One region of the Alcanivorax xiamenensis genome, then DNA from elsewhere that is predicted to be linked to it. Evidence: predicted binding sites of a transcription regulator. Region 1 holds the regulator's gene; the other holds the start of a gene.
What was found. Region 1 encodes LexA, which represses DNA repair genes until DNA is damaged. Its sites were predicted from a motif close to TACTGTNTANNTANACAGTA; they were not measured.
Positions count from the first base shown of each region.

Region 2: hrcA (heat-inducible transcriptional repressor HrcA) is a predicted target of LexA. The motif match lies at 4,764-4,783, and genes of this name have one in related genera.

Region 1 is NZ_AQPF01000017.1:50,731-59,410, reverse strand. It holds gene A6D6_RS11955 (CNNM domain-containing protein) at 1-830, opposite strand, end outside; gene A6D6_RS11950 (hypothetical protein) at 859-1,386, opposite strand; gene topA (type I DNA topoisomerase) at 1,487-4,213, opposite strand; gene A6D6_RS11940 (universal stress protein) at 4,474-4,932, shown strand; gene A6D6_RS11935 (cyclic nucleotide-binding domain-containing protein) at 4,999-5,649, opposite strand; gene lexA (transcriptional repressor LexA) at 6,050-6,664, shown strand; gene A6D6_RS11925 (DUF1499 domain-containing protein) at 7,025-7,423, shown strand; gene A6D6_RS11920 (TatD family hydrolase) at 7,420-8,307, shown strand; gene A6D6_RS11915 (glutaredoxin family protein) at 8,516-8,680, opposite strand, start outside.
Region 2 is NZ_AQPF01000008.1:47,789-56,468, forward strand. It holds gene dnaJ (molecular chaperone DnaJ) at 1-560, opposite strand, end outside; gene dnaK (molecular chaperone DnaK) at 705-2,627, opposite strand; gene grpE (nucleotide exchange factor GrpE) at 2,741-3,334, opposite strand; gene hrcA (heat-inducible transcriptional repressor HrcA) at 3,570-4,613, opposite strand; gene A6D6_RS22135 (AAA family ATPase) at 4,859-5,425, shown strand; gene A6D6_RS07520 (DNA repair protein RecN) at 5,406-6,509, shown strand; gene fur (ferric iron uptake transcriptional regulator) at 6,631-7,035, opposite strand; gene A6D6_RS07530 (outer membrane protein assembly factor BamE) at 7,145-7,552, shown strand; gene A6D6_RS07535 (RnfH family protein) at 7,560-7,856, opposite strand; gene A6D6_RS07540 (sodium-dependent transporter) at 7,860-8,680, opposite strand, start outside.

The sequences.
Region 1 (8,680 bases):
ATCTCACCAAACACCGTCTCGATGTTTGTGTCGGTGCGGAACAAGGCCATGGCACGGGCCAGTTCGCCCACGGTACGCTCATCTTCCACTTCCAACAGATCGCTTTTGTGCACATAGCCGAGTGCTTCATCCTTGTCGTTCAGCACCGGATAGCGGGAAAAAGGCGTGGACACCAGGTGGTGGCGCACTTCGGCCACGGTCTGCTCCGGGCGCAGCGATTCCACCACCGTACGAGGGGTCATCACCTTGTCGACCCTGATGTCATGGAGGCTGAGAATATTGGCGATGACCCGCCGCTCGCCCTCATCCAGCGCCTGCTGCTCGTGGCCAATCGCCGCCATCGCCTTCAACTCCGCCCGAATGTCGGTATCCGGCTCGCCGTCGCCAATCCGCCGGGTAATCATTTTCGATAACCACACGAACGGCTTGAGTACCCAGATCATGACATTGAGCACCGGCGGCAGCAGCGGCGCCAGGGCGCGCCAGAATTTGGCGCCAATGGTCTTCGGAATAATCTCGGAGACGATCAGGATGGCCAGCGTCATGACCGCCGAGGCCACACCCAGCCAGGTTTCCCCGAACAGCACCGCCACCTGGGCGCCGACCCCGGTGGCGCCGGCGGTATGGGCGATGGTATTGAGCGTGAGAATGGCCGCCAGCGGGTCGTCGATGTCATCCTTGAGGTGCCGCAGACGTTCAAACAACTTGGGTTTGTCGTCCTTGAGACCGGCGATGTAGCTGGGGGTGATGGACAGCAGAGCGGCTTCCAGAATCGAGCAGAGGAACGAGAACCCCAAAGCAATGGCGGCGAAGATGATCAGTAACAACATGTCGCTCCCCGCTTACCATTCTCCATACTTACCATTCATCCATATAAGTACCGAACAAGCCAAGCAGTTCCTCTACCCGGTCGGCCGCCTTTTGCAGACGCTCCAGGTCACCGTCGGCCAGGGGCGCGTAAGGATCCTCGGCGCGCAGAGCCAGGGCGTTGGTTTCACCGGGAGGCGTGGCCCGGCGCGCCAGACCGGCGGCGCCCACCGCGGCGCGCAGCTCCAGATCCAGCCAGCATACCGGATCGGAGCGATCCCGCCGCGCCTGGGTCAACAATTGCATCTCCGGGGCGCGAACACCGGTATTGGCGAAAGCCTGCTCCAGGACAGCGAGGCTGATCAGGTCATCGTAACCGGGCACCTGGTAGGACTTGGCGGACTGCCGCGCCATGCCCACCAGCACCGAATAAAGATGAAACACCACCGCGCCACGCAGCGCCAGGCGGTGCCCCACCGAATCGCCGGCCTCGGCCCGTAGTGTCTTGAGCAGGTCGCGGGCGAAAAACAACCGCTCACGCAGACCGCTGATTTCGTTTTCCCGCACCATTCGGGACATGGTTATCTCCGGCTATTCGCTGCTAAAGCCAGCTTCCCACAAAGAGAACGACAAAGCCGCTGTGGGAAGCCAGCTTGCTGGCGGAGAGGGCCGCGCTGTTTCATGATCTGCGGGCGGAGGCCTTCTTCCTGGTGGCGGTTTTCTTCTTCGCCGCCGCTTTCTTCTTCGGTGCGGCTTTCTTTTCTTCCACTTCCCACTTGCCGTCCCGATAGAAGGCGTACCAGCCGGTGGGCTTACCCTCCTCCTCGGTCATCACGTACTGCTCCTTGGCCTTGCGGCTGTAGCGCAGTACCGCCTTGCGCCCCTCGGAGTCCTCGCCGGGGGCTTGCGCGAGATAACGGTGTTTGGGATCCAGTTGCTCCGCCACGGACTGGATCTCCTCCACCAGCGGCGCCCGGGTTTCCCGGTTCTTGGGGAACTTGCTGGCGGCCAGGAACAGGCCGGACGCACCGTCACGCAGCAGGTAATGATCGTCCACCTTTTCGCACTTGAGATGCGGCATCGGGATCGGGTCGGCACGGGGCGGCGCCGGCTCACCGTTCTTCAGCAGCTTGCGTGTATTGCCGCAGTCATCGTTGGTGCACTTGAAGAACTTGCCGAACCGGCCGGTGCGCAACTGCATCTCGCTGCCGCACTTTTCACACTCCAGGGTCGGACCATCGTAGCCCTTGATGCGGAACTCGCCCTGCTCCACCACGTAGCCGTCGCAATCCGGGTTGTTACCACAGACGTGCAACTTGCGTTTCTCGTCGATGAGGAAGGATTCCATCGCCGTACCGCATTTGGGGCAACGCTTCTTGCGGCGCAACTCCTGGGTTTCCGCCTCGTCATCGTCGGCCCGCACCGCCTCCTCGCCGGGAAGCAGATTGAGCGTGGCGGTACAGCGTTCCTTGGGCGGCAGGCTATAACCGGAGCAACCCAGGAAGACACCGGTGGAGCCGGTACGGATTTGCATCGGACGGCCGCAGGTGGGACAGGCGATGTCGGTGTCCGTGGGCAGATTCGCACGCATGCCGCCCTTGGCCTGCTTGCCACTGCCCTCGCCCTGAGCGGCCTCCAGTTTGGCCTGAAAATCCTGGTAAAAATCGTTGAGCACATCACGCCAGTGGCGTTTGCCCTCCGCGATCTCGTCGAGGGTTTCCTCCATCCGCGCGGTGAAGTTGTAATCCATCAGATTGGGGAAGCTTTCCACCAGGCGATCGGTGACGATATCGCCCATCTTCTCCGCGTAAAAGCGGCGGCTTTCCTGCCGCACATAACCGCGATCCTGGATCGTGGAAATGATCGAGGCGTAGGTGGACGGCCGGCCGATACCGCGCTTCTCCAATTCCTTGACCAGACTGGCTTCCGTGTAACGGGCCGGCGGCTTGGTGAAATGCTGGGTGGCGTCGACCTGATCGATCACCAGCACGTCACCCTGCTTGAGATCCGGCAGCACCGTATCTTCCTGCCCCTTGCGCGCCGCCGGCGGCAGGATCCGGGTCCAGCCGTCGAACTTCATGATGCGGCCCTTGGCCTTGAGCTCGTAACCGTCCGCCTCGGCGGTCAGCGTGGTACTCAGGTATTCCGCCGGCGGCATCTGGCAGGCGATGAACTGGCGGCGGATCAATTCGTACAGGCGCTGGGCATCGCGCTCCATGTCCTTGAGCGACTCGGAGGTGCGATTGACATCGGAAGGCCGGATCGCTTCGTGGGCCTCCTGGGCGCCTTCCTTGCTGGAATAGGACAGTGGTTTCGCCGGCAGATATTTCTCGCCCAGCTTGTCATCGATCCAGGCCCGGCACGCCGTCACCGCGTCCGCGCTCAGGTTGGTGGAATCGGTACGCATGTAGGTGATATGGCCGGCCTCGTAGAGGCGCTGGGCCATCATCATGGTTTTCTTTACCCCGAAGCCCAGACGGGTACTCGCCGCCTGCTGCAGCGTGGAGGTGATGAACGGCGCCGAGGGTTTCGACCGGGTCGGCCGCTCCTCGCGCTGGGAAATGGTCAGTTGGCCGGCGCGATGCAGTGCCTCACGGTGGCGCTCGGCGTCCTCTGCGTTGTTTGGCCGGAAGTTTTCACCCTGGTAACGGGCCACCTGCAGACGCAGTTGGTCCGCTTGCTGCTTGCTGTCGTGGGTGTCGGCGTGCAGCTCCCAGAACTCCTCCGGGGTGAAGGCGCGGATTTCCCGCTCGCGCTCCACCACCAGCTCCACCGCCACCGACTGCACCCGGCCGGCGGACAGGCCGCGGGCGATCTTTTCCCACAACAGCGGTGAGATCATGAACCCCACCACCCGATCGAGGAAACGGCGTGCCTGCTGGGCTTCCACCCGGCTCATATCCAGCTTGCCCGGTTCCTGGAACGCGGCCTGGATCGCCTTCTTGGTGATCTCGTTGAACACCACCCGGTCGAAACGGTCATCGTCACCGCCGATCACTTCCCGCAGGTGCCAGGCAATGGCCTCCCCTTCGCGGTCCAAGTCAGTGGCGAGATAGATGCGCTCGGCCTTGGCGGCCAGACGCTTGAGTTCATCGATGACCTTTTCCTTGCCGGGCAGGATCTCGTAGTGCGCCTTCCAGCCATGGTCCGGGTCCACGCCCATGCGGTTGATCAATTGGGACTGCGCTTTCTTCTTTTTATAAACCTCGCGCTCTTCCTTCGGCAGCGAACGGGTATAGGCCGCCTCCTTGGCCCGTTCCTGGGGCGTGGACTTCTTGCCGCCGCCGCTGACCGGCAGATCGCGCACGTGGCCCACGCTGGACTTGACGATGAAGTCATCGCCCAAATAGCGGTTGATGGTCTTCGCCTTGGCCGGCGACTCCACAATTACCAGGGACTTACCCATTACGTTCGTCACCCACAACTGAATTACCGAGAAGTCGGTCGATCCGGCCTTCGCCTTGCCGGGAAAGGCCGGATACGATGTCCAGGCCCCGTTTCGGGGGCCCTCAGGGGCGCCTATTTAGACAGCGGCGCTAACGTCCGGTCAAGCTTCGGGGGGCCACAATCCCTTTTGGGGGCCTTTCAGCGGGCCTTGACCCGCATCAATCGACCGCTTCCCGGGACCGGGCTATACTCGATAAAAAGCGTTCGAGGGAGATCGCCGTGACCGCTCCGTATCAGAAAATTCTTGTCGCCATCGACTGCAGTGACGAGTCCGCCGACATCCTGTGCCGTGCCGCCGGGGTACTGGAGGGCAACGCCTCCGGCGAGTTGCACCTGATCCATGTGATCGAGCCGCTGGCACTGGCCTACGGCGCCGACGTGCCGATGGACGTCACCGACCTGCAAAGCGGCCTGGTCAAACAGGCACGCGAAACCGCCCTGGAATACGCCCGCCAGTACCAGATCAGCGAGGACCGCATCCATGTGGAACTCGGCTCCATCGAGAAGACCATCGTCGACAAGGCCGATGCCCTGGGCGCGGATCTGATCGTGGTGGGCAGTCATACCCGCAGCGGTCTGGCTCTGTTGCTGGGTTCCACCGCCCGCGGTCTGGTGCCCGGCGCCCATTGCGACGTATTGGCGGTGAAAGTCCAGCGCAAGGACAAGAAATCGGACTGACGGTTCGCGGCCTGATCGGTCCGTGAGCCATGCGACTGGCCGGCCAGCGGGCCGGCCGGGGTTTCACTATGTCATCGCCGGGCCGGCGCGGGGGTGGTCATTCCAACGGCACAGCAGCGCCGCCAGCGCCCGCGCCTGTTCACGCAGCGCCGCCAGCTCCCGCACGGTTTCCTTCTCGCCCTGATAAAGCGGGATCTTGCGCAGAGCCGCTTCCAGTTCCGCATCCGGCGCCGCCAGGCGCTGCACCTCCACCGCCCAGCGAATCTGATGCACCAGCATGTGAAACAGCGCCAGGCGGGTTGCAAGACTGAACAAGGCCAAGCTCGGCGCATCGAAATCAGCGAAGGACAAACGCGCCAGCACCGCCGGTTTCGCCTGATCCCCCTCCGCCACCTTCAAGGAGGCGCTGCGCGGCGTCTCCAGCAATAGCGACAACGCGCCGAACACTTCTCCCGGAGACACCCGGTAGACCACCGGCGGCGGTGAGCCTTCGCCAAGCACCCACAGTTCGCCGCGCAGCAGAAAATAAAGCCCGCGGGCCTCGGCACCGGCCTTGATCACCAGCTCGCCCGGAGCGGCTTCCAGAATCCGGGTAGCGGCCAGCAACAAGGCACGCTGATCGGCATCATCACGGGACACTTCATTGAAAAACGGCACGCCGGAAAGTAACGACGCCACCCTCGCCTGCTGAGAACGTTGCCATTCGGCCTGATTCATTTCTCCCCCAACCCACGGCGGCCCCACAGTCTTGGAACCGCTTGTCCGCACGCCATTCGCCGCCAAGGCAGCTCCCACAAAGGAAACTACGAAGCCGCTGTCGGAGCTTGCTTGCAAGCGAATGGGATAGGTCCGGGTGTTTGTATTATTCGCTGGCAAGCCAGCCTCCCACGGAGAGGTGCCACAAGCCACCGTGGGAGCTGCATTGGCAGCGAATACAACACCACGACGGCGCCTCCCCCCCGGGAAGCGCCGAGCGCATAGCCTAGCCTGGATGGCCATGCAAGGCGAGTGGAGAGCGCTTTGTAACAACATCGGGGATGACAAAAATACTGGACATATTGTACTGTTCGTATTATCAGTACTCCATTCCCGTCGTGGCGACCCACAGGAGACCGACATGAGCAGCAAACTGACCCTCCGCCAGCAGCAGGTACTGGATTGCATCCGTGACTCCCAGGCGGACACCGGCATGGCCCCCACCCGGGCGGAAATCGCCGAACGAATGGGGTTCCAGTCCAAGAACGCCGCCTCCGATCACCTGCGGGCTCTGGAGCGTAAGGGCTATATCCGCCTGCACAGCGACCGCTCCCGCGGCATTCAGCTTTTGGAGTCCGCCCTCGGTGACGAGGACGAGCTTCCGGTGGTGGGCAAGGTGGCCGCCGGCACCCCGATCGAAGCGGTGGAAAACGTGCAGCGCACGGTACCGGTGCCGCGAGGACTGTTTCGCCAGCGGCCCACCTACCTGCTCCAGGTGCAGGGCGACAGCATGATCGACGCCGGCATCTTCGACGGCGATCTGATTGCCGTGCGCAAGAGCGAAACGGCCCGTTCCGGTGAAATCGTGGTGGCCCGCATTGGCGAGGAGGTGACGGTGAAGACCCTGCGGCTGAACAAGTCCGACGCCACCTTGCTGCCCGCCAATGAGGACTACGAGCCGATCCAGGTGCCCGCGGATCAACTGATCATCGAAGGGGTGTTTGTCGGCCTGATCCGCGATCCGAACGCGCATTAAGCCCCGGTTTTCCCCCGGGGAGACAAAATGCGTGGCCACCAGTTACACTACGCACGCATTTGCGTTTTCTCCGCGGCACCCGTGGTCCTGTTGTCGCCACCTTGATGGCCGGGGAATGAAAAGCCATGACCTTCCGTAGCGGCCATGGAGGCACCATGGAACGTAGCCTGAGACGGAACCTTCATGAACGGACGGTCAGGACCTAAGAAGCACAGTGATAACGGCGACATCAGTCGACGTGCCAGGGAGGGTCGGGCATCCCAATGGATGCCAAGCGCCGGGGGCGCATCACGGGTTCTCTCACGGCATGTCCGCCGTGTTCTCTGTGTCTGTGGTTTGTTATTGCTGAGTAGCTTTGCCATGAACGACACCCGTTTGTTAGCGCCCTGCCCGTCCTCCCCCAATTGCGTGTCCAGCCTGGCCACGGATGAACGGCATCGGGTGGAACCTCTTCCAGGCTACGCCGATCGCGCCGGCAGTCTCAAATTACTGAGCGAGGTGCTGGCCACCCTGCCCCGCGTCAGCTTCGAGCAGGTGGGACCGGCCCGCTTGCAGGCCCGTTTCACCAGCCGCGTCCTCCGCTTCGTTGATGACGTCACTTTTTACGTGCACGAGAATGGCGGTATTGAAGTGCGCTCCGCGTCCCGGGTCGGATACTACGATTTCGGCGCCAACCGGCGCCGGGTGGAGGATCTGCGTGAGCGGCTTGAAGAACGGCTGGGCGGCCTGACGCCGGTTCAGGGCCAAGGCGCCGGATGAGTATGCCGGGATCCAATACGTTTCCGTCCAGCGAATGTCCAGCCGATGAGTGCCAATGGGCCGATATCGGTGTCAACCTGACCGACCGTCAATTCGCCGAAGACCGTGAAGCGGTGTTACAACGGGCCCGCGAGGCCGGGGTAACCCGTCTGTTGTTGACCGGCACCAACGTCGAGGAATCCCGGCAAGCAGTGGCGTTGTGTCAACGCTACCCGAACCAGGGCCTGTTCTGTACCGCCGGCCTGCACCCACACAGTGCCCGCTTCTGTAACGACGACGTCCTGTCGGAATTACGGGAACTGCTGGAGCAACCGGCGGTGGCCGCGGCCGGCGAGATGGGCCTGGACTTTAATCGGGATTTCTCCCCACGCCCGGATCAGGAGAACGCCTTCGAGGCACAGCTGGCGCTGGCGGTGGACCATGGCAAGCCGGTCTTTCTGCACCAAAGGGATGCCCATGACCGCTTCCTGCCAATACTGAAGGCCTGGCGGGACCGTTTGCCCGCCGTGGTGGTGCACTGCTTTACCGACCAACGCCGCCCGCTATTCGACTATCTGGACCTGGACTGCTTCATCGGCATCACCGGCTGGGTCTGCGACGAACGGCGCGGACGGGAGCTGGCCGAACTGGTGCCGCACATTCCCGGTAACCGGTTGCTGCTGGAAACCGACGCGCCTTACCTGCTGCCCCGGGACTTGCCGGAACCGCCGGCGAAAAAACGCCGCAATGAGCCCTGCCTGCTCCCCTGGATCGGCGCACGGGTGGCGACCCTGCGGGGGGAAACAACGCAGGCTCTGGCCCAGCAAACCCTGGCCAACACCCTGGCGTTTTTGCAACGGGACTGGCCGGCCGCGCTGACACACACTACGCCGGCACACCCTTAGCCCTTAGCCCTTAGCCCTTAGCCCTTAGCCCTTAGCCCTTAGCCCTTAGCCCTTAGCCCTTAGCCCTTAGCCCTTAGCCCTTAGCCCTTAGCTGCTAAAGCCATTGTGGGAAGCTTGCTTGCAAGCGAATTCTTTGGATAAAAGTAACAATTCGCTTGCAAGCAAGCTTCCCACAGCGGCTTCGTGGCCCAGAGTGGATTCGAAGCGATCAGAGCAACCGCTCACCCATCAGAAACGCGCGTACGTCCAGCAGTCCGAACGGCCAGGCCAGCTCCTGGTCGCCCCGGCGCAATACCGGAATACGCTCACCGTACCTGACGATCAGATCGTCGTCCTCGGCAATGTCGATGGCCTCGATGGCCAGCATCGGATC
Region 2 (8,680 bases), on a different contig from region 1:
GTCTGCTGCACGGTGAAGAAGCCCTGCTGCATGCGCACCTGCCCGACACCGTTACAGGTGGGGCAGGTCACCGGCTCCTCGCCGGCTTCCGCGCCGGTGCCGTGGCACACTTCACAGCTGTCCCAGGAGGGAATGCGGATCTTCTCCTCGCAGCCCCGTACCGCCTGCTCCAGGCTGAGTTCCAGGGTATAGCGCAGGTCCGCGCCACGGGCCGGCCCGCGACCACCACGGCCGCCACCACCGAAGATGTCGCCAAAAATATCGCCGAAGATATCGCCGAAGCCACCGCCGCCGCCAAAACCACCGGCACCGGCGCCGCCGAAGCCGCCCTGGCCTTCCACCCCGGCATGGCCGAAGCGATCGTAGGCGGCACGCTTATCCTCATCGGACAGGACTTCGTAGGCCTCTTTGGCCTCCTTGAACTTGGCCACCGCCTCGGCGTCATCCGGATTACGGTCCGGATGGTATTTCATCGCCAGGCGCCGATAGGCCTTCTTCAGTTCCTGCTGATCAGCGTCCTTGGACACCCCCAGCACTTCGTAATAATCGCGTTTGGACATAAAAGTTCCTGCTTATAAACGCAAACACGCTTCACGCTTGCACGCCCACACGCAAAACATAGGCCATGCCCGCGAGAAGCGCGGTTGACGTTCCGGCACGCACCACGTCAGCGTGCAAGCGTGGTGCGTGCCAGCGTGCCGGTTTTATTTCTTCTTGTCGTCATCCACTTCTTCGAACTCGGCATCGACAACATCGTCTCCGGCCTGCTTGCCTTGCTCATCACCAGCGGGGCCGCCCTGGGCCTGTTGCGCCTCCGCATACAGTTTCTGCGCCAGGGAACCGGACGCTTCGGTAAGCGCCTTGGTCTTGGCTTCGATATCGTCCTTGTCGTTGCCCTTGAGCGCGGCTTCCAGATCGGAGATGGCTTTGTTGATCGCCTCTTTCTCTTCCTCGGTGGCCTTGTCGCCCGCTTCCTCCAGGGTCTTGCGAGTCGCGTGAACCAGGTGATCCGCCTGATTACGGGTCTGCACCAGCTCCTCGAACTTGCGATCCTCGTCGGCATGGGCCTCGGCGTCGCGCACCATCTTGTCGACCTCATCATCGGACAGGCCGGAAGACGCCTTGATCTGGATCGTCTGCTCCTTGCCGGTGGCCTTGTCCTTGGCGCCCACGTGCAGAATACCGTTGGCGTCGATATCGAAGGTCACCTCGATCTGCGGCACGCCGCGCGGCGCCGGCGGGATGTCTTCCAGGTTGAACTGCCCCAGAGACTTGTTCTGCGCCGCCTGCTTGCGCTCGCCTTGCAGCACATGCACGGTCACCGCGGTCTGGTTGTCGTCCGCCGTGGAGAACACCTGCGACGCATTGGTCGGGATGGTGGTGTTCTTCTCGATGATCGGCGTCATCACACCGCCCATGGTCTCGATACCCAGGGTCAGCGGGGTCACGTCCAGCAACAACACATCCTTCACGTCACCGCTGAGCACGGCGCCCTGAATCGCGGCGCCAATGGCCACGGCTTCATCCGGATTGACGTCCTTGCGCGCTTCCTTACCAAAGAACTCGGCCACTTTCTTCTGCACCAGCGGCATCCGGGTCTGACCACCCACCAGGATCACGTCGGTGATGTCGGACGCTTTCACGCCGGCATCGTTGAGCGCGATCTTGCAGGGTTCCAGGGAGCGGCTCACCAGCCCTTCCACCAGGGACTCCAGTTTGGCCCGGGTCACTTTCACCACCAGGTGCTTGGGACCGGTGGAATCCGCGGTGATGTAGGGCAGATTCACTTCCGTCTGCTCGGCGGAGGACAGTTCGATCTTGGCTTTCTCAGCGGCTTCCTTGAGGCGCTGCATGGCCAGCGGATCGCCGCCCAGATCGATGCCGGAATCGGCCTTGAACTGATCCGCCAGGAAGTTGATCAGCGCCAGGTCGAAATCCTCGCCACCCAGGAAGGTGTCACCATTGGTGGCCAGCACCTCGAACTGGTGCTCACCGTCCACTTCGGCGATTTCGATGATGGACAGGTCGAAAGTACCCCCGCCCAGGTCGTACACCGCGATGGTGCGATCACCGCCTTTCTTGTCCAGGCCATAGGCCAGGGCCGCGGCGGTGGGCTCGTTGATGATCCGCTTCACGTCCAGACCGGCGATACGGCCGGCGTCCTTGGTGGCCTGACGCTGAGAATCATTGAAGTACGCGGGCACGGTGATGACGGCTTCGGTCACCGGCTCACCCAGATAGTCCTCCGCGGTCTTCTTCATTTTCTTCAGCACCTGGGCGGAAATCTGCGGGGGCGCCATTTTCTCGCCCTTCACATCGACCCAGGCATCGCCATTGTCGGCCTTGGTGATTTTGTAGGGCACCATCTTGATGTCCTTTTGCACCACCTCGTCTTCAAACCGACGGCCAATCAGGCGCTTCACCGCGTACACGGTGTTCTGCGGGTTGGTCACCGCCTGACGTTTGGCGGCCTGCCCGACCAGCACCTCGTTGTCCTCGGTGTAGGCAATGATGGACGGCGTGGTGCGCGCGCCTTCCGCGTTTTCGATCACCTTGGTCTTGTCACCTTCCATAACAGCCACACAGCTGTTGGTGGTGCCAAGGTCGATACCAATAATCTTACCCATAACGTCTGTTTCTCCTTCACACGATCCGAATGCCAAAGGCCACCCGGACAGTTGAACCTCAATGAACTTGCCAGCTATATGGCGGCGCCCCGATTCTTTTCAAGGGAGCCGGATCAACCTTCCGCCTTGCTGACCACCACCCGTGCCGGGCGGATCAGGCGGCCGTTGAGCAGGTAGCCTTTCTCCAGTACATCGATCACGGTGTTGGGCTCCGCCCCGGGGGCCGGGATCATCGTCATCGCCTCGTGGCGCTCGGGATTGAAGGGCTCGCCGTGGGGGTCCACCTGCTCCAGGTTGTGCCGGCCGAAGGCATCCATCAGCACCTTCAGCGTCAGCTCCAGCCCCTCGCGGGCGGGTTTGAGCGCCTCATCCCCGGCATCCAGGGTCGACAGCCCTCGCTCCAGACTGTCCGCCACGGACAGCAGATCACCGGCGAATTTCTCCAAAGCGAACTTGTGGGCGTTCTCCACCTCACGTTCGGCACGGCGGCGTACATTCTGGATTTCCGCCTGGGCGCGCAGGTCCGCTTCGGCCAGCGCTTTCTCCAGACGCTGCATCTGCTCCTGCGCCTCGGCCAGTTGCCGGGCCGCATCCGGCTCCGCGGCGGCGTCTTCGTCAGTCACCTCGGCGGCAGGTTGGGGGGTCTCCAGTTCGGAATCCTGGGACACCGCCTCATCTTGGGGGTTCTGTTTGTCCTGATCGTTCATATCCACTCCAAAATACCCGAATGCGGGCTCCATCTCGGGAAAGCGGGCAAAGATATGGGAACAGGTTGAGCGGATTCAAGGGCAAGCGAGAAAGCAGTTAACAGTTAATAGTGAAGAGTTAACATCAAAAACAAAAAGGCCGCGCCCAACACCTGGACGCGGCCTCTTGGCTTTCAGCGCCCACCACGCTTCATCGCGCGCTATTCACTGTTCACTATTAACTCTTCATTGCTTTTCACAGTTGATTGAGGGCGGCGGAAAGGATGCGGGCGGTGATGTCCACGGTGGGGATGACTTTCTCATAATCCATGCGGGTAGGGCCGACCACGGCGAGCACGCCCACCGGGCCGTTTTCCAGCCGATACGGCGCTGATACCAGCGAATACTCCTCGAACGGCTGATAGCCGGACTCCCGGCCGATGAAGATCTGCACGCCATCGGCTTTTATGCTGCGTTCCAGCAAATGCAGGATATCCCGCTTGTGGTTGAAGGCATTGAACAGGTCGCGCAACTTGTCGATGCTGTCGGCCTGGGCGGTATCCAGCAGATTGGACTCCCCGGACACCACGTAATCGGACTCTTCATCCCCGGACTGCCTCAAGGCCTGACCGGCCACGTCGAGGGTGGTCCGCATCAGAGCGTCCATCTGCGCCCGGTCCGCCGCCATGGTGCTCAACAGACCGTCACAGATGGCGTCCAGATCACAACCGCCGTAGGTGTGATTGATGTAGTTGGCGGCCTGGCGCAATTCCGCTTCGTCGTACTGGCGGGCGGTATGGATGATACGGTTCTGCACTTCGGAGCGGTTCACCACCAGAATCACCAGCACGCGCTGACCGGACAGTGGCAGGAACTCCACCTGCCGCAGCGTGCTGACCTGACGCCTCGGCGCCGCCACCAGACCGGCCATGCGAGTCAGTTCCGCCAGCGTCCTGGACGCTTGGGACACCAACTCCTGCGGCGATTGATCCGGTGCCAGCAACTGGCGCAATTCATCACGCAACTGCTGGTGATCCGGGCTGCGCATGGCGCTGGACGCCAGCAGCGTATCCACATACAGGCGATAGCCCCTCTCAGTGGGCACCCGGCCCGCCGAAGTGTGAGGGCTGATCAGCAACCCCAGATCCTCCAGTTCCGCCATGATATTGCGAATAGTCGCCGGGCTGACCGCCAGGCCGCCTCCCTGGGCCAGAGTTTTCGAGCCCACCGGCTGACCGTCACGGATGTGACGTTCCACCAGGGCCATGAGTAACCGTTGCTTGCGTTCGTTGAGTTCCACAGCTGCCTTTCGTCACCCATTACTGCCAATCGGGATGGGCGGAGCGCCCACCCACTGCCGATTGTTGCCAGCGAAACGGTCGCCGTCCAGTGTTACTCCTCTTCACCTCGCTCTTACGCTCGCGGCCGGAATCGCCTAACATCGACAAGGCACTGGCCAGAATAACAGTTGTCCAGGCTGTGTGGCGGGCTCCGCCACACGCCCCAATGCAAACGCCCAAACCAGGAAACACGGGGGTTCCGTACATGCTCACTCACTTGAGCGTTCGCCATTTCGCCACCGTCGATCAACTCGAACTGGAACCGGAATCCGGCCTCACCGTCATCAGCGGCGAGACCGGCGCCGGCAAATCCGTACTGATCGATGCCCTTTCCCTGACCCTGGGCGAACGGGCGGATTCCGCCGTGGTTCGGCCGGGCTGCGAACGGGCGGAAGTGCTGGCCAGTTTCACCGTGGCCAACCACGCCCAGGCCAAGGCCTGGCTGGAAGAGCGGGAGTTGGACAATGGCGATGACTGCCTGCTGCGCCGCACGGTCCGCGCCGACGGCCGCTCCCGGGCCTATATCAACGGCACGCCGGCCCCGCTCGCCGACGTCCGCCAGCTCGGCGAGTTGCTGATCAGCATTCACAGCCAGCATGAACACCAGGCCTTGCTGCATCGGGACACTCACCGCCAACTGCTCGACAACTTCGCCAACGCCGGCGACCTGGCGGCTTCGGTGGCAGCAGGCCCGCCAGGAGCACGACCAGGCCCTCACCGGCGCCCGCGAACAAAGCGAACGCCAGGAGTTATTGCGCTTTCAACTGGATGAACTGGACGCCCTGGCTCTGGGCGAGGGCGAGCTGATGGAACTGGATCAGGAACAACAACGCCTGGGCCATGCCGATGCGCTGATCCGGCTGTGCCAGCAGTCCGTGGCGGCCCTGTACGATGGCGAGGAAGGCACCTGTAACGATCAACTGGGCCAGATCCGCCATTGGCTGGAAGAAGCCCGCGACCACGACAACGCCTTGTCGGAAGCCCTGGACACGGTGGAATCCGCGCGCCTGCAGGTGGAAGCAGCCGCTGAAGCCCTGCGCCACTACCTGGATCGCCTGGACCTGGACCCGGAGCGGCTGGCACAGGTGGAAGAGCGCCTGGGGCAGGCCTACAGCCTGGCCCGCAAACACCGGGTGCGCCCGGAAGAACTGGCGGAGCACCACCAGCAACTGGCCCGGGAAGTGGACACCCTGGAGCACTTCGACGAGCATCTTGAGGCCCTGGCGAAGGCGGAGGAAGAGGCCCGGGAGCACTACATGGGTCAGGCCCGCAAACTCAGCAAGGCCCGCAAGACCGCCGCCACCACCCTCACTCGCCAGATCGCCACCCAGCTCAAGGCCCTGGGCATGAAAGCCGCCAGACTGGAAACCGTGGTGGAAGACGACAGCCCCGGCGCCGAGGGCCTGGACCTGGTGGAATTCCGCTTTTCCGCCAATCCCGGCCAGCCATTGCGGCCACTGGCCAAAGTCGCCTCCGGCGGCGAATTGTCCCGGGTCAGCCTGGCGATCCAGGTGATCTGTGCCCGCAACCTGACCGTACCCAGCCTGGTGTTCGATGAAGTGGATGTGGGCGTTGGCGGTGGCGTGGCCGAAATCGTCGGCCGCTTGCTGCGGGAACTGGGAGAACACGCCCAGGTGCTGTGCATCACCCACCAGGCGCAGGTGGCCAGCCAGGGGCACCAACATTGGCAAGTGCACAAGATTCAGAGCAAGAACACCACCCGCACCCGCATCCAGCCCCTGGCCCCGGACGCCCGGGTAGAGGAACTGGCGCGCATGCTGGGCGGCGTGGAGATCACCGACTCCACCCTGGCCCACGCCCGGGAAATGCTCGAGAAGGGCCAGGAAGTGGCCTGACAAAACCCCACCGCCCGTGCCCTGAAGCACGGGGATTGGGTCGGGGAGCAGGGCTTGCGGGCGTGGCGCCGCTAGGCGGCGTTGGGCTGGCTGGCGGTGGAACCGGGCCTGGGCTGATCGGTTATTTGCGCTTCGGTTTGACGTACAGCACCAGGGCATGATCGACGATGTCGTAGCCGTGCTTGTCGGCGATCATCTTCTGGCGCTTCTCGATTTCCTCATCGACGAACTCGATCACCTCACCGGTCTCGGTGCAGACCATATGGTCATGGTGGCCTTCATCAGCCAGTTCGAACACCGCGGAGCCGCCCTCGAAATTGTGGCGCAATACGATGCCCGCCTGCTCGAATTGAGTGAGCACCCGGTAGACGGTGGCCAGCCCCACGTCCTCGCCGGCCTCCATCAAGGCCTTGTAGATATCTTCCGCGCTGAGATGCCGGGATTCCGAGGATTCCAGCTGCTGAAGGATTTTCACCCTCGGCAAGGTCACCTTGAGTCCTGCCTTTCTAAGATCCTGATTATCCAATGTACTCGCTCCGTAGCCGCCTTATGGGAATCGCCTGACTTTCAGGGAACCTTGTTCCCCCCGTTCAAGTCTGTATTATCGCCCGAACATTATGCCAAGTCGAAAACCCATGCCAAGGATCATCGCCCTTTTTGCCATATTGACCACCCTGCTGGCCGGTTGCAGCTCCCTGCGCTTTCCCGGGGTGTACCGTATCGACATTCCCCAGGGGAATGTGGTCACCGAGGATATGCTGTCCGGCCTGCAACCAGGCATGACTCCCGAACAGGTTCGCTTCGTGCTCGGCCCGCCCACACTGACCGATCCGTTCACCCCCAACACCTGGTACTACTTGCTGCAGTATCAGCCCGGTAACGGTGAAATGGTGGAACAGCAGATCGTGGTGCACTTCGACCAGGGGCAGTACAGCCACTACGACGGTCAGGCCACCAGCGACCTGCGTGAGCGCACCTCCGGTCACCAGGATCAGGAATTGCTGCGGCGCGCCGAGGACCGGCGTCAGGAAGCCGCCAAGTAATCCAATCTCAGCCTTGGCTGGCACGCCGGGCTCTGGCCCGGCGCGCTGATTTCGGATCCGCTTTAAGCGGCCGGTAGAGTTCCACCCGCTCCCCCTCCGCCAGCGTCCGCCCCGCCGGATTTGGCTCTACCTTGCCGAACACCCCCATACTGAGCCCGGCCGGATCCAGCCCGTTAAAATGCTCGGCGATCCCCGAAGCGGTCACCGCTTCCATCATGGAAGCGCCTTCCGGCACTTCCACGGAAATCAGTTCCTGCTTCTCCGGCAGGGCGTAAACCACCTCGACACGAATCGTCCCGGCCATGCCTCAGCTTCCCCCCAGCACGCCGATCAAGGCATTGAGCAACACCGCCGCCACCGCCAGTGGCGCCACGATGCGCACCACCGCGCGCCATACCATGTACAGCCCGAAGCTCTTCATCGCCAGTTCCTTGCGTGCCTGGGTTTCCTTCATCACCCAACCGGCGAAAATAGCGATCAGCATGCCGCCCAGGGGCAACATCAGACTGGAAGCAAGGAAGTCCACATTCTGGAAGAAGGTGCCCACCAGGAAAGTCACGTCCTTCCAGTAATTGAAGGACAGCACCGTGCCGATACCAATCACCCAGGCCGTGAGGCCCACAGCGACCGCCGCCAGCGGCCGCCCCAGCCCTCGCTCCACCAGCCAGGCCACCATCGGTTCCCCCAGGGAAATCGAGGAACTCAACGCCGAGCACATCACCAGCACGAAGAACACCGTCCCGACGATGACGCCGGCGGGCATCTGTCCGAAAGCCAGCGGCAGGGTCACGAACAGCAGCCCCGGGCCCTGGGAGGGCTCCAGGCCGTTGGAAAACACCACCGGAAAAATCACCAGGCCGGCACCCAGCGCCACCAGCGTATCCAGCAACGCGATGATCCCCACGGTGGAGACGATGGACACCCGCCGGGCCTGGCCGCTACGGCGATCCTTGACCTCGCGAGGCATGTAGGCGCCGTACACCATGATCGCGCCCATCCCCAGGCTCAGAGTAAAGAACGCCTGCCCCAGGGCCGCCATCACCGCCTTGCCGGACAACTTCGAAAAGTCGAAGTGGAACATGAAGTTCACGCCCTGGGCGAACCCCGGCGTGGTGCTGGCGTAAACCA